Regions from separate parts of the Streptomyces sp. NPDC006259 genome, predicted to be linked through region 1. Evidence: riboswitches for the same ligand, from Rfam matches in the RefSeq annotation. Region 1 holds a riboswitch; each other region holds the start of a gene.
The links. Region 1 has a riboswitch for cyclic di-AMP ahead of ACFYO5_RS14130 (peptidoglycan DD-metalloendopeptidase family protein). Riboswitches for the same ligand answer to the same signal wherever they lie in the genome.
Positions count from the first base shown of each region.

Region 2: linked by a shared signal. The riboswitch ahead of ACFYO5_RS33755 (M23 family metallopeptidase) and the one ahead of ACFYO5_RS14130 (peptidoglycan DD-metalloendopeptidase family protein) in region 1 are both predicted to bind cyclic di-AMP.
Region 3: linked by a shared signal. The riboswitch ahead of ACFYO5_RS36930 (transglycosylase family protein) and the one ahead of ACFYO5_RS14130 (peptidoglycan DD-metalloendopeptidase family protein) in region 1 are both predicted to bind cyclic di-AMP.
Region 4: linked by a shared signal. The riboswitch ahead of ACFYO5_RS17140 (transglycosylase SLT domain-containing protein) and the one ahead of ACFYO5_RS14130 (peptidoglycan DD-metalloendopeptidase family protein) in region 1 are both predicted to bind cyclic di-AMP.

Region 1 covers NZ_JBIAHY010000003.1:613,723-618,938, reverse strand. Annotated here, with positions in the region: gene ACFYO5_RS14135 (hypothetical protein) at 1-368, opposite strand, end outside; gene ACFYO5_RS14130 (peptidoglycan DD-metalloendopeptidase family protein) at 743-1,762, opposite strand; cyclic di-AMP (ydaO/yuaA leader) riboswitch at 1,767-1,928, opposite strand; gene ACFYO5_RS14125 (tyrosine-protein phosphatase) at 2,774-3,571, shown strand; gene ACFYO5_RS14120 (DUF6126 family protein) at 3,596-3,718, opposite strand; gene ACFYO5_RS14115 (helix-turn-helix domain-containing protein) at 3,715-4,338, opposite strand; gene ACFYO5_RS14110 (aspartate aminotransferase family protein) at 4,523-5,216, opposite strand, start outside.
Region 2 covers NZ_JBIAHY010000010.1:144,329-149,544, reverse strand. Annotated here, with positions in the region: gene ACFYO5_RS33770 (DNA topoisomerase (ATP-hydrolyzing) subunit A) at 1-111, opposite strand, end outside; gene ACFYO5_RS33765 (M16 family metallopeptidase) at 448-1,800, shown strand; gene ACFYO5_RS33760 (M16 family metallopeptidase) at 1,797-3,185, shown strand; cyclic di-AMP (ydaO/yuaA leader) riboswitch at 3,499-3,666, shown strand; gene ACFYO5_RS33755 (M23 family metallopeptidase) at 3,680-4,435, shown strand; gene ACFYO5_RS33750 (GntR family transcriptional regulator) at 4,621-5,216, shown strand, end outside.
Region 3 covers NZ_JBIAHY010000013.1:97,608-102,823, forward strand. Annotated here, with positions in the region: gene eno (phosphopyruvate hydratase) at 1-381, opposite strand, end outside; gene ACFYO5_RS36930 (transglycosylase family protein) at 710-1,435, opposite strand; cyclic di-AMP (ydaO/yuaA leader) riboswitch at 1,439-1,620, opposite strand; gene ACFYO5_RS36935 (transglycosylase family protein) at 1,824-2,813, opposite strand; gene ACFYO5_RS36940 (cytochrome P450) at 2,994-4,292, opposite strand; gene ACFYO5_RS36945 (nucleoside triphosphate pyrophosphohydrolase) at 4,823-5,216, opposite strand, start outside.
Region 4 covers NZ_JBIAHY010000004.1:117,218-122,433, reverse strand. Annotated here, with positions in the region: gene ACFYO5_RS17145 (polyprenyl synthetase family protein) at 1-893, opposite strand, end outside; cyclic di-AMP (ydaO/yuaA leader) riboswitch at 1,983-2,163, shown strand; gene ACFYO5_RS17140 (transglycosylase SLT domain-containing protein) at 2,169-2,648, shown strand; gene ACFYO5_RS17135 (HAD family hydrolase) at 2,772-3,596, opposite strand; gene ACFYO5_RS17130 (GNAT family N-acetyltransferase) at 3,847-4,920, shown strand; gene ACFYO5_RS17125 (glycosyltransferase) at 4,957-5,216, shown strand, end outside.

The sequences.
Region 1 (5,216 bases):
GGCCGTGACGCGCGCCCGTCGACGACCGCGCGGACGGTGTAGGCGCCCTTGCCGGGGGTCGCGTCGCGGTACGTCGTGGACTTCCTGACCGGTTCGCGGTTGAGGCGGCGGCCGTTCTTGTACACGTCGAAGGCGATCGCGTCGCCGTGGCGGGCGTACTCGGTGCCGAGCAGCCGCCAGCTGAGGAAGGTCTCCCCGGCGGCCGGGACGGCGACCAGTCCGCGGTCGAGGTTCTCGACGACGCGGCGCGGCTGCCCGGCGTGCGCCGAGGCCGCCTGAACGCCGGCCGGTGCGGCGGTCAGCCCCGCCAGCAGGGCCGCCGCGGTCGCGGCGACGGTGACGGTTCTTCGGCGTGGGGTGGCGTGCACCGGGGCTCCTTCGTGACACGGGGCTGCGTGAGACGGACTGGGCGCGCGAGTAGAAAGCGCTTGCCGTTCCGTTCCGCCACTGTGTCCCCACCCTGCCCCGCCTGTCGACGCCTCGGGCGGACTCGCCATGAGACCGCAACAGAACGATCATGAACGCGCAAAGTCGACCAGCCGCGAGGACCGATGCGGGTCCTCGGAAACGCCGAAGGCCGGACCCCGGGAACGGGGTCCGGCCTTCGGCGGCGTGTCAGGTGGAGGCGGAAGGTCGAGCGGTACGTCGGTCGGCCGACGGGACGCCGTACGGGCGGTACGTCGGCCGACGCGACGCCGGGCGAGCGGTACGTCAGCCGACGGGACGCCGGGCGAGCGATACGTCAGCCGACGGAGACGCCGTGCGAGCGGAGGTAGGCGAGCGGGTCGACGTCCGAGCCGTAGTCGGGACCGGTGCGGATCTCGAAGTGCAGGTGCGGGCCGGTCACGTTGCCGGTGGCACCGGAGAGGCCGACCTGCTGACCGGCGGAGACGGACTGGCCGGCCGAGACGGAGAGCGAGGACAGGTGGGCGTACTGGGCGTAGTAGCCGTCGGCGAGCCTGATGACGACCTGGTTGCCGTACGCGCCGCCCCAGCCGGCGGAGACGACCGTGCCCGCGCCGACGGCCTTGAGCGAGGTGCCGGTCGGGACCACGAAGTCGACACCGGTGTGGTAGCCGCTGGACCACATGCTGCCGGACATCCTGTACGGCGTGCCGACGGTCGCGCCGGACACCGGGAGGGTGAAGCCGGTGGCGGCGGTGGTGTTCCCGGCGGCCTGCGTCGTGGACGCCTTCGCCGAGGACGACTTGGCCGAGTCCGAGGAGGAGGACTTCCCGGACGAGGCCGAGGAGGACGACTTCGTGGAGGAGCCCGAGGACTTCTTCGACGGGGTGGACGAACCGGAGGAACCAGAGGGACCCGACGGCGACTTGGTCGTGCCCGCCGCGGCCCGCTCACCGATCGACAGCTTCAGACCCGGGTGGATCAGCGACGGGTTGTCGCCGACGGCCTCGCGGTTGTCCGCGTAGAGACGGGTCCAGCCGCCGCTGACGTCCTGCTCGTCGGCGATCTTCGAGAGGTAGTCGCCGGACCGCACCGTGTAGGTCTTGGCGCCCGTGGCGGACTTCGCGGACTTCTGCGCCACCGGGACGGCCTCGACGGCCTTTTCCGGGACGGAGGAGAGCGGGGAAACGGCGGAGACGGGGGAGAGCGACTGCGCCGCCGACTGGGACGGCGCGGCGTGCGCACCGGTGGCCCCCATGAGCGGGAGGGCGAGCGCGGCGCCGCCGGTTCCGGCGGCGGCGATGGAGCGGGTGAAGCGCTGGGGCTTCGGACGGCGGTGCTTACCCTTGGCGGGCATGACGAATTCCTCTCCGGCGCCTGCGAGGTGAGCTGTCGGGTGCGGACTGGAGATGTCCGGCCGCGCCGAGGCGCGGCTGTACCCCTAGCCGTTCCGGAGACCGGAACAGGCGGTACTGCCTGTGGGTCCCCCGCTCCTGCCGTTCACGGGTGAGTGTGCGGGTTCCGGGCGGCGGCAGGATTGGGCGTCCGTCCGGATTGGTGTGGAACGTAAGCGACCACGACGCACAGCCACAAGCGAAGGTTGTACTCCCCGCGTCATTCCCTTGATCCCCTGCGGGAATTCTCCGTCACCCTGCGTGAATGGAGAGGCCGATTTCCCGGTGAACACCCTGGGAAAACAACAGCATTACGTGAACATGACGGACGACGCAGGGTCACGAATATGACCCTGCTCACGCACCCTGCCCCCATAGTCCCGTAATTCAGCGCGAGTGGGAATGAAGGCTTCAATTCGGACAGAACCCCCACATGCGACACAGGCGGATAACCGCCGCATCGAGGTAGCCGCACATCTCGCCGCGCACCTCGCGATATGACACATCGCGGCCGGTGAACATCGCCCGTTTCACGGCATTTCATTCGCTATATCCGGGCCGAGCGCGCTCATTCCTTTCCGAGCGCGCCCAGCCCATTGCGGCCCCGGGTAACCCGTGACGGGCCGCGTAACCCAGCACAAGCGCCACCGGCCCGTTCCGGGGTCGCCCGGCCCATTACGCACGCGGGGCGAGTCCGACCGGACCGTTTCGCCGAATTCCGCACCTGTTCGTCCGTGCTGCGAATGCCGGACGCCGGAGCCACACCTGACAGGGGCGTGCGCCCGGCACCTCTTGCCCGCCCTTCGGGCACCCGACATGCCCTCCGTGCCCCGCGACCGCCGGAGGCGCCGCGACCGCCGGAAACCGTGGTGGAGAGCCCGTTTGCCCCAGGCATCCATGTCGTATGGTCAGGAGGTGTTCCGGTGGCCATGTCGAGCCGCGCCGACCGGAACCGACGACCGGGAGGAGCCCCCGTGACGCAGCAGATCCCGTCGACCGAACCCGAGCTGGCCGGGGTACGGAACTTCCGTGACGTGGGCGGTCTGCCGACCGTCGACGGCCGACGGGTCCGCCACGGTGTGCTGTTCCGCAGCGGACATCTCGCGCACGCCACCGCCGAGGACGCCGCGTTCCTCTCCTCGCTGGGCCTGCACACGGTCTTCGACTTCCGCAACGCGGCGGACCAGAAGCTGGAGGGCCCGGACGTCGAGCTGCCGGGCGTGCGCAATGTGAATCTCCCGCTCTCCGACCCGGCGGACGGCTCCGAGTTCTGGAAGATGGTCCGCGACGGCCACATCGACCAACTGCGCGAGATCCTCGGCGACGGCAAGGCGGCCGGCCGGATGATCGCGTCCTACCGCTCGATCGTGAAGGAGCGCACGGGCGAGCACTCCCGCGTGCTGCACGCCCTCGCCGAGGACAGCGTCCCGGCGCTGATGCACTGTGCGGCGGGCAAGGACCGCGCGGGTCTGTCCGTCGCCGTGACACTGCTCGCGCTGGGCGTGGAACGCGAGGCGATCCTGACGGACTACCTGGAGTCCAACGCCAAGCACCGCCGTTACAAGGTGCGCCGCAGCAGCACGTCCGCAGAGGCGTACTCCCCCGAGGTGATGGAGCTGCTCAGCCCGCTCTTCGACGCCCGCGCCGAGTACCTCGCGGCCGCGCTCGAGACCGTCGAGGAGACCTGGGGCGGGGTCGACGCCTACCTGGAGCAGGGTCTCGGCCTGGCCCCGGAGACCCGCGAGCGGCTCCGGGAGCGTCTGCTCGACTGAGCGAGCACTCCCGGCGCCCGTCGGCTACTGGTTGGCGCCGACCTCGAACAGCAGCCAGAGGAACCCGGCGAAGACGTGTCCCACCGCGATGTAGATGATCAGCCGGATCCACAGGCTCCGGGGGAACTTGTCCTCCATGTCGGTCATGGCGTCTCTCCAGGGTTGGGGCCGAGGCACAGTGCGGCCGTCGGACTCTGCAACAGGGTGTGGACGAAGAGCAGGTCGACCCCGTCGGGGTCCTGGGCCGCGATGCGGTGCGGGGTCAGCGAGTCGAAGTGCGCGCTGTCCCCGGGGCCGAGCAGGTGGGTGGTGTCACCGAGGCGCAGCCGCAGCCGTCCGCGCAGGACGTGCAGCCACTCCTCACCGGGATGCACCCGCACCATGTCGCCCTGTGAGCCGTACGGCACCTGCACCCGCAGCGCCTGCATGCCCCGCCCCGGCGCCCCGGACTGCCAGTACGTCCAGCCGCCCGCGTGGGTGGGTTCCATGTCGGCCGTGCGCACGACGGCGTCCCGGCCCGCGACCGTTTCCCCGAGCAGCTCGGAGACGGTCGTACCGTAGATACGGGCGAGCGCGAGCAGCATCGGCAGCGAGGGCTGGCGCTGCCCGGTCTCCAGGCGGGAGAGGTGGGCCGGTGACAGCCCGGCGGCGCGGGCCGCCGCCTCCAGGGTGAGGGTGGCGCGTCGGCGCAGGGCCCGCAGTTGCGGGGCGACGACTCCCAGGTCGCCGACCGGCTCGGACCCGGGATCCGGGACAGGGTGGCTCATGCCTCTATTCAGCCGGAAGTTTGCCCCTGCGGCAATTTTGTTGCCTCAGAGGCAAACCTCGGTGAGGTACGGGTTCCGCGCGACCCGGCGCGAAACAGACCGAAGCGTACCGCCGGAGCAAGGGCCCAGCAGCCCGTCGGGCCGTCACCCCCTCAGCCTCTCACCCCCCCCAGCCCGCGTGAACCTACCGGTTCGCCACCGCCTGCTTGATCAGCGTGCGGCCGAAGTCCCAGACCAGCCCGCCACCGTTGTGCGCGTCGTCCATCACCTCGGTGAAGGCGTCCACGAACCGGTCCACCTCCCGTTCGCCCACGACCAGCGGTGGGATCAGCTTGATCACCTCCAGGTGGTCGCCGGAGACCTGGGTGAGGATGCGGTGCCGCTGGAGCAGCGGGACGACCACCATCTGCGCGAACAGGCCCTTGCGGGCCGCCTGGAGCATGGTCCAGCGGCTGCGCAGCTTCAGCGACCGCGGCTTGCCGAACTCGATGCCGATCATCAGGCCCCGGCCGCGGACGTCGGCGAGCAGCTCGTACTTGTCGATCAGCGCCGTGAGCCGGGACTTCAGCAGTTCGCCCGTCACGCGGGCGCCGGCGACGACCTGCTCGTTCTCCATGACGGACAGCACGGCGAGCCCCGCCGCCATGGCCTGCGCGTTGGACCCGAAGCTCGCCGAGTGGACGAGCACCCGGTCCATGGACGAGTAGACCTTCCGGAAGATCCAGTCCTTACCCAGCGTCGCGCCGACCGGCACGTAGCCGCCGGACAGCGCCTTGGCGACGCAGACCAGGTCGGGTTCGACGCCCTCCTCGTGCTGGTAGGCGTAGAAGTCGCCGGTCCGGCCGAGGCCGGTCTGCACCTCGTCGGCGATGAGCAGC
Region 2 (5,216 bases), on a different contig from region 1:
GTACGCGTACTCGAGGAAGGAGCCCTGCATCTCGTCGACGACGTCGATGTCGAGGATGCGCTCCTCGTACGAGTCGTCGGGCGGCGGGGTCTTCGTGCTGCGGCGGGCCATCGCTGCCGGCTCCTCCTGTTTCCTGGTCGCTCGCCTGCGGGGCGCTCACGTCGGTGTCGGCGCGCGCCCTTCGGCTCACTCTTGCTGAGGCGTGTGACGGGATCTACGCGGACCATTGTGGACCGTGGCACTGACAGCGCGTCCCAGGGCCCGGGCGTCGGCGACCGGACCGGCCGGAGAGGCACCTCGTCCACGGCTGTCCGCAGGCTACGCGATCTCGCTCTCGGCGTACGCCGCCCGGGAACTTCGCCGCCGCTCCGCACGCTTGCATACAGTGGCAGGACCGGCAGGAAAATCGCGGTTTCGACGACCGCGTCCGCGATCGGAAGGACGTACATGCCCATGGGTCACACGGCCACAGCCCAGGCAGGTTCCGGGGGACTGACAGCGAGCGAGCACCGCCTGGCCAACGGCCTGCGCGTGGTGCTCTCCGAGGACCACCTGACCCCCGTCGCGGCGGTGTGTCTCTGGTACGACGTCGGGTCACGCCACGAAGTCAAGGGCCGTACCGGCCTTGCTCACCTCTTCGAGCACCTGATGTTCCAGGGCTCCGCCCAGGTCAAGGGCAACGGCCACTTCGAGCTGGTCCAGGGCGCGGGCGGCTCGCTCAACGGCACGACCAGCTTCGAGCGCACCAACTACTTCGAGACCATGCCCACCCACCAGCTGGAGCTCGCCCTCTGGCTGGAGGCGGACCGCATGGGCTCGCTGCTGGCCGCGCTGGACGACGAGTCGATGGAGAACCAGCGCGACGTCGTCAAGAACGAACGCCGTCAGCGCTACGACAACGTCCCCTACGGCACGGCGTTCGAGAAGCTGACCGCTCTGGCCTACCCCGAGGGTCACCCCTACCACCACACGCCGATCGGTTCGATGGCCGACCTGGACGCGGCGACGCTGGAGGACGCGCGCGCGTTCTTCCGCACCTACTACGCGCCCAACAACGCCGTCCTGTCGGTCGTCGGCGACATCGACCCGGAGCAGACGCTCGCCTGGATCGAGAAGTACTTCGGCTCCATCCCCGCCCATGACGGCAAGCCCCGGCCCCGTGACGGCTCCCTGCCCGACGTCATCGGCGAGCAACTGCGCGAGGTCGTCGAGGAGGAGGTCCCGGCGCGTGCCCTGATGGCCGCCTACCGCCTGCCGGAGGACGGCACACGCGCGTGCGACGCGGTCGACCTCGCGCTCACCGTGCTCGGCGGCGGCGAGTCCTCCCGCCTCTACAACCGCCTGGTCCGCCGCGACCGTACGGCCGTGGCGGCCGGTTTCGGCCTGCTGCGCCTGGCCGGCGCGCCGTCCCTCGGCTGGCTGGACGTCAAGACGTCCGGCGACGTCGAGGTGCCCGTCATCGAGACGGCCATCGACGAGGAGCTGGCCCGGTTCGCCGAGGAAGGCCCCACGGACGAGGAGATGGAGCGGGCCCAGGCCCAGTTGGAGCGCGAGTGGCTGGACCGTCTCGGCACCGTCGCCGGCCGTGCCGACGAACTGTGCCGGTACGCGGTGCTGTTCGGTGACCCGCAGCTCGCCCTGACCGCGGTCCAGCGAGTGCTGGACATCACCGCCGACGAGGTCAGGGAGGTCGCCAAGGCCCGTCTGCGCCCCGACAACCGAGCCGTGCTGGTCTACGAGCCCACCGAGCCCGCCGAGAACCCCGCCGACGAGGACGAGAACGAGGAGGCGGCCAAGTGACCGAGCTAGCCGCGATGGACTTCCACCCCCAGCCCCGCGCGGGCGAAGCCAGGCCCTGGGCCTTCCCCGCCCCCGCGCGCGGAACGCTCGACAACGGTCTGACCGTCCTGCACTGCCACCGCCCCGGACAGCAGGTCGTCGCCGTCGAGGTCATCCTCGACGCGCCCCTGGACGCCGAGCCGGCCGGCCTCGACGGGGTCTCCACGATCATGGCGCGGGCCTTCTCCGAGGGCACCGACAAGCACTCCGCCGAGGATTTCGCCGCCGAGCTGGAGCGTTGCGGCGCGACCCTCGACGCGCACGCCGACCACCCCGGCGTCCGCCTCAGCCTGGAGGTTCCGGTCTCCCGCCTGGCCAAGGCCCTCGGCCTCGTCGCGGACGCCCTGAGGGCGCCGGCGTTCGCCGACGGCGAGGTCGAGCGCCTCGTCCGCAACCGCCTGGACGAGATCCCGCACGAGCTGGCCAACCCCTCCCGGCGCGCGGCCAAGGAGCTGTCCAAGGAGCTGTTCCCGGCGACGGCGCGCATGTCGCGGCCGCGCCAGGGCACCGCGGAGACGGTCGAGAAGATCGACTCCGCCGCCGTACGCGCCTTCTACGAGAAGCACGTCCGTCCCGCCACGGCCACCGCCGTCGTCGTCGGCGACCTCACGGGAGTCGACCTCGACGCGCTCCTCGCCTCCACCCTGGGTGCCTGGACGGGATCCACGGCCGAGCCGCGGCCGGTGCCGCCGGTGACCGCCGACGACACCGGACGGGTCGTCATCGTGGACCGCCCCGGCGCCGTCCAGACACAGCTGCTGATCGGCCGCATCGGTGCCGACCGGCACGCGCGCGTATGGCCCGCCCAGGTGCTCGGCACCTACTGCCTCGGCGGCACCCTCACCTCCCGGCTGGACCGCGTGCTGCGCGAGGAGAAGGGCTACACCTACGGCGTGCGCGCCTTCGGCCAGGTCCTCAGGTCCGCGCCGGACGGTTCGGGCGCCGCGATGCTCGCCATCAGCGGTTCCATCGACACCCCCAACACCGGTCCCGCACTGGAGGACCTGTGGAAGGTGCTGCGCACTCTCGCCGAGGGGGGTCTGACCGACGCCGAACGCGACGTCGCCGTGCAGAACCTCGTCGGGGTGGCGCCCCTGAAGTACGAGACGGCGGCCGCTGTCGCCGGCACGCTCGCCGACCAGGTCGAGCAGCACCTGCCGGACGACTACCAGGCGACGCTGTACCAGCAGCTCGCCGCGACCGGCACCGTCGAGGCCACCGCGGCGGTCGTGAGCGCCTTCCCGGTGGACCGTCTGGTGACGGTCCTGGTCGGCGACGCGGCCGCGATCAAGGCGCCGGTCGAAGCCCTCGGCATCGGCGAGGTGAAGGTGGTCTCCGCGGAGTAGGTCGCGGAGCGGGCAGGCGCGGCGGGACCGTGAAGCGGAAACACGGAGCGGGACCGCCGAGCAGGAACGATCACCGAGCAGGAACGACGCGCGGTGGCGGCGCGGAGCGAGCGGCAACCGCGGCGCCACGCGCGCAGGAGCCCTGGTGGACGGATGTGTCACCAGGGCTCCCTGATGTCCGAATTGAGGGAGAGGCTGCCTGTCTGCCCTGTGGCATGCGCTACAAAAGCCGCGTTCTGTTTGGGGATTGAAGGCCGCCGCGTCTACTTTCGACCGGGCTGTTCGTCAGGCAGTGCGCCGCATCCGCGGCACCGGACAGTCATCGCCGAGTCCCCGCATGGCGCGAGCCAGGGGAGCCGGGGACCCAACTAGGCAGTCCCTGGGGTGAATCGGACGCCCGCGCACGTCGCGAGGGGGTCCGTAGGAGACCTTCCTGCTCCGAACCCGTCAGCTAACCCGGTAGGCGAGAGGGAAGGAAAGGACCGCTCAACTTCATGGCGTCCACTTGCGCCACCGGGAAGCACCGTCGTCCCAGCCGGATGAAGCGCACCACCGCCCGCGTGGCGGGTATCGCGGCGCTCACCACCACCGGCGTCATCGGCACCGTCGCCTCCAGCCCCGCCCTCGCCGCGGAGAGCCCCGTAGAGCAGACCGGCCTCATCCCGGTCGTCGCCGTCGGCGACACGGTCGCCGAGCGGATCGACGACCAGGCCGCCGCCCAGAAGCAGGCCGCCCTGGAGGAGGCCGCGCGCAAGGAGGCCGCCGCCCGGGCCGCGGCGAAGGTCAAGGCGGAGCGCGAGGCCAGGGTCCGCGCCGCCCGTGCGGCCGAGCGCGAGCGCCTCAACACCTTCGTCTCGCCGATCAGCGGCTCCTACGTCTCCACGGGCTACCGTTCCGGCGGCTCCCTGTGGTCCTCCGGCAGCCACACCGGCATCGACTTCCACGCCTCCACCGGCACCCCGGTGCACGCGGTGGGCCTCGGCACCGTCGTCGAGACCGGCTGGGGCGGCGCCTACGGCAACCAGGTCGTGATCCGGATGAACGACGGCACGTACACCCAGTACGGTCACCTCTCGTCCATCGGCGTCTCGGTGGGCCAGAAGGTCGCCCCCGGCCAGCAGATCGCCCTCTCCGGCGCCACCGGCAACGTCACCGGCCCGCATCTGCACTTCGAGGCCCGCACCAGCCCGGAGTACGGCTCGGACATCGATCCGGTCGCCTACCTCCGCACGCACGGCGTGCGCATCTGACGAGACGCGACACACCGTATCGCCCCGGCCCACACGGCCGGGGCTTTCGTCGTTTCAGGGACCGTGCTGTCCAAAAAATATCCATGGATTCCGGCCCGCCATCGGAAATTCCCGCTGATTGCAATAGAGTCACGGAACACACGTCAATCGTCGACGTTTCACGGGGATTAAGGCGGAGGTCGGTCATGCGTATTCCGGCGCACTCGGTGTGCACGGCCATCCGGGACGACATCGTCGCGGGTGTCTACGAGCGCGGCAGCCGCCTCACCGAAGAACTCCTCGCCCGCCGCTACGGCGTTTCGCGCGTCCCGGTCCGGGAGGCCCTGCGCACGCTGGAGGCGGAGGGCTTCGTCGTCACACGGCGGCACGCGGGCGCGTGCGTCGCCGAACCGACCGAGCCGGAGGCCGCCGACCTGCTGGAGATGCGCATGCTCCTGGAGCCGCTCGGCGCCGCCCGGGCCGCCCAGCGACGCACCGAGGCGCATCTCAAGGTGCTGCGCGGCCTCGTCCGACTGGGCCAGGAGCGTGCCAGGCGGGGCAACAGCGAGGATCTGCGCTCCCTGGGGGGCTGGTTCCACGAGACTCTCGCGCAGGCCTCCGGCAGCCACGCCCTGACCTCGACGCTCACCCAGCTGCGCCACAAGATCTCCTGGATGTACGCGGTTGACGCGCCGGCCAGTCCGGTGGAGTCCTGGGGGGAGCACGGTGCGATCGTGGACGCCGTGGCGCGCGGCGACGCGGAGCGCGCGCGGGCGGTCACGGCCCTGCACACCGAGCGCGC
Region 3 (5,216 bases), on a different contig from region 1:
GGCCTCGGAGGCGGCGTGCGCGACGGCGAGGGAGACGCCGAGGATGGCGTTGGCGCCGAGCGAGCCCTTGTTGTCGGTGGCGTCCAGGTCGAACATCGCCTGGTCGATCAGGCGCTGCTCGGTGGCGTCGTAGCCGACGAGTTCCGGGCCGATCTGCTCGATGACCGCGAGGACGGCCTTCTCGACACCCTTGCCGTGGTAGCGGTTGGGGTCACCGTCGCGCAGCTCGATGGCCTCGAAGGCACCGGTGGAGGCGCCGGACGGGACGGCGGCACGACCCGTGCTGCCGTCGTCGAGGCCGACCTCGACCTCGACGGTGGGGTTGCCTCGCGAGTCGAGGATTTCCCGGGCTACGACGACGTCGATGGACGGCACGAGCATCTCCTTCTTGGGATGTGACGCTGGTTGTGCGGGGCACGAGAGGGCCGTGATGAGCCCTTGCTGAGCCTTGCGACTAGAGCCTAACCGCCTCGGGGCGTCGGTCGGCCGACCGACCGTCCCGTGGACAGGGAGACCGTACCCATTGTTTCCGTCCGGAACAAAGGGGGGTGGCCGGCGGAAGCGGCCGAGGGAAGGAAAAACCCCGCCCCGGTGCGTACGGGGGAGAACGCACCGGGGCGGGGAGACCGTGGGGACGGGGCCCCTCACGAGGGCTTCGGCACGGCGGCCTCGGCGGTGAGGGGGCCGTGGTCCGGCCGGGGGCCTGATGTCACTTCAGGTGCAGCTGCTGACCGGGGTAGATGAGGTCGGCGTCCTGGACGATGTCCTTGTTCAGGTCGAACAGCTTGGCCCAGCCACCCTTGACGCCGTGCGCCTCGGCGATGGAGCTGAGGGTGTCACCCTTGACGACCTTGTACTCGCCGTCACCCTTCTTGACCTTCTTGCCGGTCGGGGTGGTGACCGTCTTCTGCGACTTGGCGGCCGGACGCTCGGCGGAGCGGGAGGCGCCCTGCTGCTCGGTGGAGCGGGTGGTGGTCTCCGAGGAGCCGCCGGACGAGGAGCTGCCGCTGGACGAGGAGCTGCCGGCGGACGAGCCGTTGGAGGACGAGCCGCCGTTGGAGGAGGCGCCGGACAGACCCACGCCGCAGACCGGCCAGGCACCCTTGCCCTGGCCCGCGAGGACCTTCTCGGCGATCTGGATCTGCTGGGACTTGGAGGCCTGGTTGGCCTGCGCGGCGTACTGCGTGCCGCCGTACGCGGCCCAGGTGGAGGCGGAGAACTGCAGACCGCCGTAGTAGCCGTTGCCCGTGTTGATGGACCAGTTGCCGCCGGACTCGCACTGGGCGACCGCGTCCCACTCGGAGACGGTGGCGGCGGAGGCGTTGCCGGCCGCCATGAGCGGGGCGGCTATGGCGACGCCGGTGACACCGGCGAGCGCGGCGACGCGGGTGGCCTTGGACGGACGGCGGTGCTTGCCCTTACCGGAAAACAGCATGGTGGATCCCCTCACCGACGCCTGCGAGGTGAGCTGTCGGGTTCGGGCCGTGTGAGTTGCCCGGCCACCGTTCCCCGGGAGCACTGCTCCCCGGGAGGTGACTTCACCCCAAGCCGTTCCGGTCGACTGCCCCGGTACGGCACTTACCTTGGGTCCCCCGCTCCTGCCTACGGCGCTTGCGCGACGACTGTTCCCGGGCCGCCACTGGCAGGATTCGGCGTTGCGGCGGCCGGGGCCCGGATTGCCGAGCGGTCCCGACCGTAGACACGCGCCCGGCGGAATTTCAAAGAGGATCACGCCTTCTGAGACTCATCCCACACTTTCACCAAAGCGGACATTCGCCGCGAAGTGTGACGCGAACTCCCGTTGTTTTTCCCGTTTTTCCGCCCTATTCCGCCGCTGTGTCGAGCGTCTGACCGGCGGAGATGTTGTTCGGGTCGGAGCCGATGGCGTCCTTGTTCTCGTCGTAGAGCGCGCGCCATCCGCCGTCGAGGCCAAGGGAATCGGCGATGGAGACGAGGGAGTCGCCCTCGCGGACGACATAGGTGCCCGCGGCGTGGCGGCCCGAGGAGGCGGTGGTGGTGCCGTCCGCGGCCTCGTCGGCGGTGGTGCCGCGATGACGGCCGGAGGTGAGGGAACCCGTGTCGACGAGGCTCCAAGAGCCCGCCTCCTGGACCGACTTGTCCGAGTCGTCCACTTCTGGGGTTGCCGTGGACGGGCTGTCGCCCGTTCGCGAGGTGTCCGCACCGGCGGGCTCGCCGGACTTCGAGGCCCCGTCCGGCGTACCGGAGGAAGGGGACGAAGCGGACGGAGACGCCTTGTCCGTGGCATCCGCCGCATCCGCGGCATCCGTGGAGGATTCGGCCGACGGAGAGGCGGACGCCCCCGAGGAGTTGGAGGCCGAGGAGCCGGACGACCCCTTGGACAGGTCGGACAATCCGGACGTCACGGGGGAGTCGGACGAGGGGTCCGCCACACCGGTGTCCACGCTGCCCGCGCCGTTCTCCTTGCTGAGCCCGGACGTCAGTCCGCAGGTGCCCCAGGCGCCGACGCCCTGAGCGGCGAGGACCTTCTGGGCGACGGATATCTGCTGGTTGCGGCTGGCGAGGTCGGGGCGCTCGGCGAAGTCGAGGCCGCCGTGCGCCTCCCAGTCCTCCTGGCTCAGCGCCAGGCCGCCGTACTCGCCGTTGCCCTGGTCGGCACTCCAGGAACCGCCGGTCTCGCACTCCGCCACCGTGTCCCACACCGTGCCGTCGGCCGCGCTCGCGCCGGTGGCGCCCAGCAGCGGGATGGCGATCGCGGAGCCGGTCACGCCGGCCGCGACGAGGAGGGCCGGAGCCTGACGGGGGCGCCGGTGACGACCGTTCCCGGAGAGCATGCGAGGGCCTTTCTCGAGACAGCAGTGCCTGCGCGGCGCATGAAACGGGGCGCCGCGCTGACAGGTGAACGTATCGGCAGACGATCAGTTGTCACAAGTTAGTGCCGCGCAGATCACGTGAAGATCACAGAGTTGAGGAACGGTCACCTTTGCTCCGTGCCTCGGGCACATGACGGACGGTCAGCGGACGGCTGCGGCGGGTCCACCGGGGGCCGCGGGGGCGAACTCCACGGGCAGGGTGCGCAGTCCGCGCATGATGAGGCCGCCGCGCCACCTCAAGTCAGCCGGGTCCGCGGCGAGCCGCAGATCGGGCAGCCGGGTGAGGAGGGTGGCCAGGGCCGTCTGTCCCTCCAGGCGGGCGAGGGGGGCTCCCAGGCAGTAGTGGATGCCGTGGCCGTAGCCCAGGTGCTGGTTGTCGCGGCGGGAGAGGTCGAGGACGTCCGGGTCGGTGAACCGCTCCGGGTCCCGGTCGGCGGCCGCCAGCACGACGAGGACGGGGTCGCCGGGGGCGATGTCCTGCCCGCCGACCGTGAGGGGCTCGGTGGCGAACCGCCAGGTGGCGAGTTCCACGGGGCCGTCGTAGCGCAGGAGTTCCTCCACCCCGGTCGCCAGGAGGTCGCTCTCGCCCGCGGACAGGGCCTCCTGGAGGCGGGCCCGCTGCTCGGGGTGGGTCAGGAGGGCGTAGACGCCGTTGCCGATCAGGTTCACGGTCGTCTCGAAACCCGCGAACAGGAGGATGAAGGCCATGGCGGCGGCCTCGTTCTCGGTGAGGTGCTCGCCGTGGTCGGAGGCGCGGATCAGAGCCGAGATGAGGTCCTCGCCGGGGACCGGGTCCTCCGGCAGCTCCGCGCGCTTGCGATGGATCAGCTCCAGCAGGTAGCCGCGCATCTTCTTCACCGACCGTGCGACACCGCCGCGCGGGCCGCCGCCGTGCCGGATCATCATGCCCGCCCAGTCACGGAAGTCGTCCTGGTCCTCGCGGGGGACGCCGAGCAGGTCGCAGATGGCGTAGATGGGGAGCGGGAAGGCGAAGTCGTGGATCAGGTCGGCGGTCCCCTTCTCCGCGAACCGGCCGATGAGTTCGTCCGTCAGCTCCTGGACGCGGGGCGCGAACTCGGCGACCCGGCGGGGCGTGAACGCCTTGCTGACGAGGCGTCGCAGCCGGGTGTGGTCCGGCGGATCGATGTTCAGCAGATGGGTCATCAGCTCGGCCTTGCGCTCACCGGGGATCCCGGTCTTGCCCTTGGCGTGCGCCGGCTCGTCGTGATGCGCCGGGTTCTTGCTGAGCCGCTGGTCGGCGAGGGCCTGCCGGGCATCGGCGTACCGGGTGACCAGCCAGGCCTCCACACCGCTGGGCAGCCGGGTGCGGTGCACGGGCGCGTGCTCGCGGAGCCAGGCGTAGGCGGGGTAGGGGTCGGTGGCGAACTCCCAGGTGAACAGGGCCGGCGCGGACGGTTCGGGTGCGGGCTGGTGGGTCACGCCTCGACGGTAGCCGGGATCGGGACGGGGCCCTCGCGCGGCCTGGCGACGGGCGCCCCGGCACGGCACGCCCACCCGACGCGGGCACCACCCCGCCCCCCGACTCTCGGTTCGCCGGTCCCGGCGGCCGAGCCACGCACGCCCCGGGCGCCGGGACCGGTGGCCCTACGGCCCCGGTGTGTGTCCCGGTCGCGGGCGTCCCGCTACCTGGTCGCGGGCGTTCCGGCACAGCAGACCCCTGCCCACGCGGGCCCCAACTTCCGGTTCGCGGGATGCCGGCCGAGCCACGCACGCCCCGGCCGCCGGGACCGGTGGCCTTTACGGCCCCGGCACGCGCCCCGGTCGCGGCCGTCCCGCCGCCCGGCCATGCGAGGGGACCTGTCGGTGCTCCAGCCGACGGCGTCGCCGAGCGGCCCCCGGCCGCCTCACCGAACGGGCACCTCCCACCAGGACTCCACGCCCCTCCGCCAGGCGCCGCCCACCAGGGCTCCACGCCCACCCGCAGGTGTCGTCGACGGGCCGCTGCCCGCCTACTCGCCCACGCCCTCGGCCGCCCGGATCGCGTCCCGGTAGGCGCGGGCCGCCGCCCGCAGGGCCGCCTCCGGGTCGATGCCCTCCGACTCCGCGCGGGCCGCCAGGGCGAGCAGTTCGTAGCCGATGCCCTGCGCCGCCGGGAGCGGTACGTCCAGGTGTGCCGAGCGGGCTCTGGACGCGAGCTTCGCGGCCAGGGCGAGGCCGGGCTGGTGGAGGGGGACGCCGTCGGTGACCGACTCGCGGCGCTTCTCGGCCGCCTTGGTGCGCAGCCAGTGCTCCTTGACCTCCTCGGGGGTGGTCGCGGTGGCGTCGCCGAAGACGTGCGGGTGGCGGTGGACGAGCTTGGTGACGATCGTGCCCGCCACGTCGTCGACGGAGAACGGGGCCTCC
Region 4 (5,216 bases), on a different contig from region 1:
CGGGCCTGCTCCAGTGCCGGGTGCCCCCGCAGCGCGGCCAGTGCCTCCGCGAGCCGAGCGTCATCGCTCAGGTCGGAGTCGAGCAGCTCGCACAGCGCGACGTCCTCGGGCAGCGCCAGCCGGGCAGCGCGCTCGCGCAGCCGCAGCACCGGCAGCGTGGGGATGCCCTCCCGCAGATCCGTGCCCGGCGTCTTCCCCGACTCGTGCGAGTCCGACGCGATGTCGAGCACGTCGTCCGCGAGCTGGAAGGCGACGCCCAGCCTCTCGCCGTACTGGGTGAGCACGTCCACGACCGTCTCGTCGGCGCCGGACATCATCGCGCCGAAGCGGCACGCCACCGCCACCAGCGATCCGGTCTTGCCGCCGAGCACGTCGAGGTAGTGGTCGACGGGGTCCCGGCCGTCGGTCGGCCCGGCCGTCTCCAGGATCTGTCCGGTGACGAGTCGCTCGAACGCCTCCGCCTGCACCCGCACCGCCTCGGGTCCGAGGTCGGCGAGGATGTGGGAGGCGCGGGCGAACAGGAAGTCGCCGGTGAGGACGGCGACGGAGTTCCCCCAGCGGGTGTTCGCGCTGGACACCCCGCGCCGTACGTCGGCCTCGTCCATCACGTCGTCGTGGTACAGGGTGGCCAGGTGGGTCAGCTCCACCACCACGGCCGAGGGCACGATGCCGGGGGCGTACGGGTCGCCGAACTGCGCGGCGAGCATCACGAGCAGCGGCCGGAACCGCTTCCCGCCCGCCCGGACGAGGTGCTGCGCGGCTTCCGTGATGAACGGGACCTCGCTCTTGGTGGCCTCGAGCAAGCCTTCCTCGACAGCCGTCAATCCGGCCTGGACATCGGCTTCCAGAGCCTGGTCCCGCACGCTCAGCCCGAACGGCCCGACGACGGTCACGAGGGGTCTCCTGTCTGCTGGTGTCTTCTGGCGATTACGCGGATTGTCGATAGGTCGCTGCCCTCACTCAAGTCAGCGTATCCGGTCACGTTTCGATCACCGACAGGCCCCACGTCCCCCCGTATCGAACTTCGCCCGACCGGGAGGCGCGCCTCAGGCGGGCGGACGGCGTCCGATGATGACCGGTATGTTGCTGATCAGCCGATATGGGCGTTCGGGGCAGAGGGGAAGACGGGCCGGCGACTCGGCCCCGTCACCCACGTCACCCGCCCGGCGGTAGCTGTCCGACACACTCGCCCCGCCGCCCTCACGGGGGCCACACACATGCGCATCCGTTCGCCCTTCCCCTAGGGGGACAGCCCACGAGGACCTACGCACCCGTCTGCCCGACGGAACCCTCCCGCACGCCCGCGCGCGGCGGCCACCGGCCGCCGAGCCCGCGTCGGCACTCCCGGAGCACGCCCCGGCCGGACTCTCCTACCGGCCGACACCCCCGGACGCCACCGCCACCGCCACTGCCCACCGCCACCGCCACCGCCACCGCCCACTCCGACCGCGACCGCCCACTGCGACCGCGACCGCGGCTGACGCACGAGGCTGACGTACGAGTCGCAGCGCACCCAGGTGCGTAGACGGCGGCACAGGTCCGCGGCGTGGCACCGGGCCGCCCCGCCCACCACCCACGTGCACGCGGCGCCTCGAACGGCGGGAGCCTCAGCAACGACTCCCCGTCGAGAGGTGTACGCACGGAGGGCGGCGGGGGCGTGTTCCACCGGACCGGGCGGAAGCACCTTCCACGTACGCCCCTTTAAAAGGGACTTGAGGCTCAATGCCCGTTATACCCTTCTTATGGACGCTGGTGAGTTGGCTCACTCCACAGCCCTGCCGGTGACCAGACCCGGAAGCTGTGATTCCGCTTTGCCGTCGGCGAGTTGACGTCCGGCGAATACAAAGGATCAAGCAGGCATAGTCATCCGATCAAGGTCAATAGGGGCGATCTGTGAATCCGGCACTTGTTCCGGACATGCGCTCTCGCATACGTTCCCGGCCTGTCGGGCAGACGCCTAATCCTGCCGCCGCCCGACATCCCATTGACCAACACTCACGCACGGCAGGAGCGGGGGACCCAGGTAAGTCGCCGAGCCGTACGTCACGGACGTACCGGACCGGCTTGGGGTGAAGCCGTCCCGCCGTACCCCTACGGCGGCCGGCCGGGCACTTTCCAGCCCGAACCCGACAGCTCACCTCGCAGGCGCCGGAGAGGAACCTTTCGTCATGCCTGCTGCCGCCCAGCACCGCCGCACCCGCCTCGCCCGCACCCTCGCCGTCGCCGCCACCGGCGCCGCCGTGCTGGCCCTTCCGCTCATCGGCTCCACCAGCGCCTCCGCGGCCACCACGACGTCGGCCACCACGGCCACCACCACGGCCGGGTACACCGACAACCTCGACGGCTGGATCCGCGAGTCCCTCGCGATCATGGCCGAACAGGGCATTCCGGGCACCTACGACGGCATCTACCGCAACGTCATGCGCGAGTCCTCGGGCAACCCGAACGCCATCAACCTCTGGGACTCCAACGCGGCCGCGGGTATCCCGTCCAAGGGCCTGCTCCAGGTCATCGACCCCACCTTCGCCGCCTACCACGTGGCCGGCACGGCCTACGACCCGTACGACCCGGTCGCCAACATCACCGCCGCCTGCAACTACGCGGCCCACCGGTACGGCTCGATCGACAACGTCTTCGGCGCCTACTGACAGCCTCCCCAGGAGAGCCGGGGAGCCGGGACAGCCGGGGACCGGGCTGCCGGGGACCGGGAGAACCAGGGAACCGGGAACCTGTAGAACGAGGGAACCAGGTGGCCTGGGGCGCCAGGTGAACTACGGGAACAGTCTTTCGAGGACGACGGCCACGCCGTCGTCCTCGTTCGACGTCGTCACCTCGTCCGCCACCGCCCTGAGTTCGGGATGGGCGTTGGCCATCGCCACACCGCGCGCCGCCCAGTCGAACATCGGAAGGTCGTTGGGCATGTCACCGAAGGCGATCGTGTCCTCGGGCCGCAGCCCGAGGTGCTCGGCCGCCAGGGCCAGCCCGGTCGCCTTCGTCACTCCGCACGGCTGTAGTTCCACCGTGCCCGGCCCGGACATCGTGACGGTGGCCAGCGAGCCGACCACTGAACGGGCCGTCGCCGCCAACTCGTCGTCGGACAGGGTCGGATGACGCAGCAGCACCTTGCTGATCGGCTCGCACCACAGGTCGTCGCGCACTCCGACGCGCAGGGCCGGCAGCGTGGGATGCGGCATCAGATAGCCCGGTTCGATGAGCGTGAGCCCGTCGACGCCGTCCTGGTCGACGGCCGCGTACACCTCGCCCACCTCGGCCTCGATCTTGCCGAGCGCCGTCTCGGCCAGTTCACGGTCCAGGGTGACCGACCACAGCAGACGGTCCGCCCCGACGTCGTAGAGCTGCGCGCCCTGTCCGCACACCGCGAGCCCTCTGCCGCGCAGGATGTCGAGCAGCGGCCGTACGCGAGGCGCCGGCCGGCCGGTCACCACCAGGTGGTGGGCCCCTGCCGCCGCCACCCTCGCGAGCGCGTCGAGCGACCGGTCGGAGAAGGTGTCGTCGCCGCGGAGCAGCGTTCCGTCCAGGTCGGTGGCGACGAGGGAGTACGCGCAGCGCGCGGCATATGCGGTGGGTGCGGCCATGATCAGAGAATACGGACCCCAACGGGCTCCGACTCACCTCCAGTTCGGCGCCCGCTCCTTCCCCTTCCGTGCCGTTCGGGCGAGAAACGGCTTTCTGCCGCAACGCCGGGTACAGGGACGTTGAAGGCCTATGCACCGGTTGGCAACCAGATGGTCCGCTACCTACCGCCCGTAGTACCTGGAGCGGTACCGTCCAGACAGTCCAGGGGGACGGGGACTTGATCGGGGGGTCGGGTTGAGCGGTGGGCGTATTCGTGTGCTGAAGCCGGAGGATCTCGGCGAGGGGGAGAAGGAGCGGTGGCGCGCGCTGCGTGTCGCGTCGGCGGCTCCGCGCAACCCGTTCATGGAACCGGAGTTCACCGACGCCGTGGCGCGCGTGCGGCCCCGCACGCGCGTGGCGGTGGTGTACGAGGGGCGCGAGCCGGTCGGCTTCCTGCCCCACGAGCGGGGCCGGCTCGGTCAGGGCCACGCCCTCGCGTACGGCGTCTCGGACTCCCAGGGAGCCGTCCTCGGCCCGGGTCTCGGGCTGAACGCGGACGACGTCCTGCGGGCCTGCTCCCTGTCGAGCTTCGCCTTCGACAACCTGGAGGCGGGGCAGGAGTTGTTCGTCCCGCACGCGTCGGCCGAGTACGCCTCCTACGTCATCGACGTGGAGAAGGGGTACGGAACGTACGAGTCCGTCCTGCGCGCGCAGTCGCCGAAGTTCCTGAAGACGACGCTCGCCAAGGAGCGTCGGCTCGGCCGTCAGGTCGGTGACCTGCGGTTCGTGTTCGACGAGCGCGATCCGGCCGCCCTGCGCACGCTGATGGCCTGGAAATCCGCGCAGTACCGCAGGACCGGCCGCCGGGACCGCTTCGCGCAGGACTGGATCACCCGGCTCGTGGAACAGCTGGCCTCACGGACGCGCGGCCCGGACTGCTCCGGCACGCTGTCCGTCCTCTACGCCGGCGGGCAGCCGGTGGCCGCGCACTTCGGGCTGCGCTCGACGACCGTCCTGGCCTGCTGGTTCCCGGCCTACGACCCGGAGTACGCGAAGTACTCGCCCGGTCTGGTGCTGCATCTGCGGATGGCCGAGGCGGCCGCCGCCGAGGGCATCGGCCTGCTCGACCTCGGCCGGGGGGCCGCCGAGTACAAGGACTCGTTGAGGACGGGCGAACTGCCCGTCTACGAAGGAGCGTGGACGCGTCCGGGGGCGGGCGCCGCACTCCACTGGCTCAGCCGCGAACCCGCGCGCCGCGCGCACCACTTCGTGCGCAACCGGCCACGGCTCGCGGCGGCGGCCGCACAGGCGTTGAAGGGCGTCGGACGGCTCCGCCGGTCCTGAGGATCCCGGCGGTGCCGCGGACATCCCGGCGGTGCCATGGAAGGGGGGAGATCCGTGTCCCACGCGACACGTGTACGGCAGGAGATCCAGAGGTTCCTCGCGATCGGTCCGGTTCAGGTCGCCGAACTGGAACTGGTACCGGAAGCGGGCCCGGAACCCGGCCTGGGCGGCGGCGGTGTGCTGAGACCCGGCCCGGGCAGCCCGCCCATCACGCACGGCGAGGTGTTCTTGCTGGTCAGAAGGGGTGGTCGGCCGATCGCCACGCTGCTCGGGCGGGTGCCCGAGGGCGCCGACCC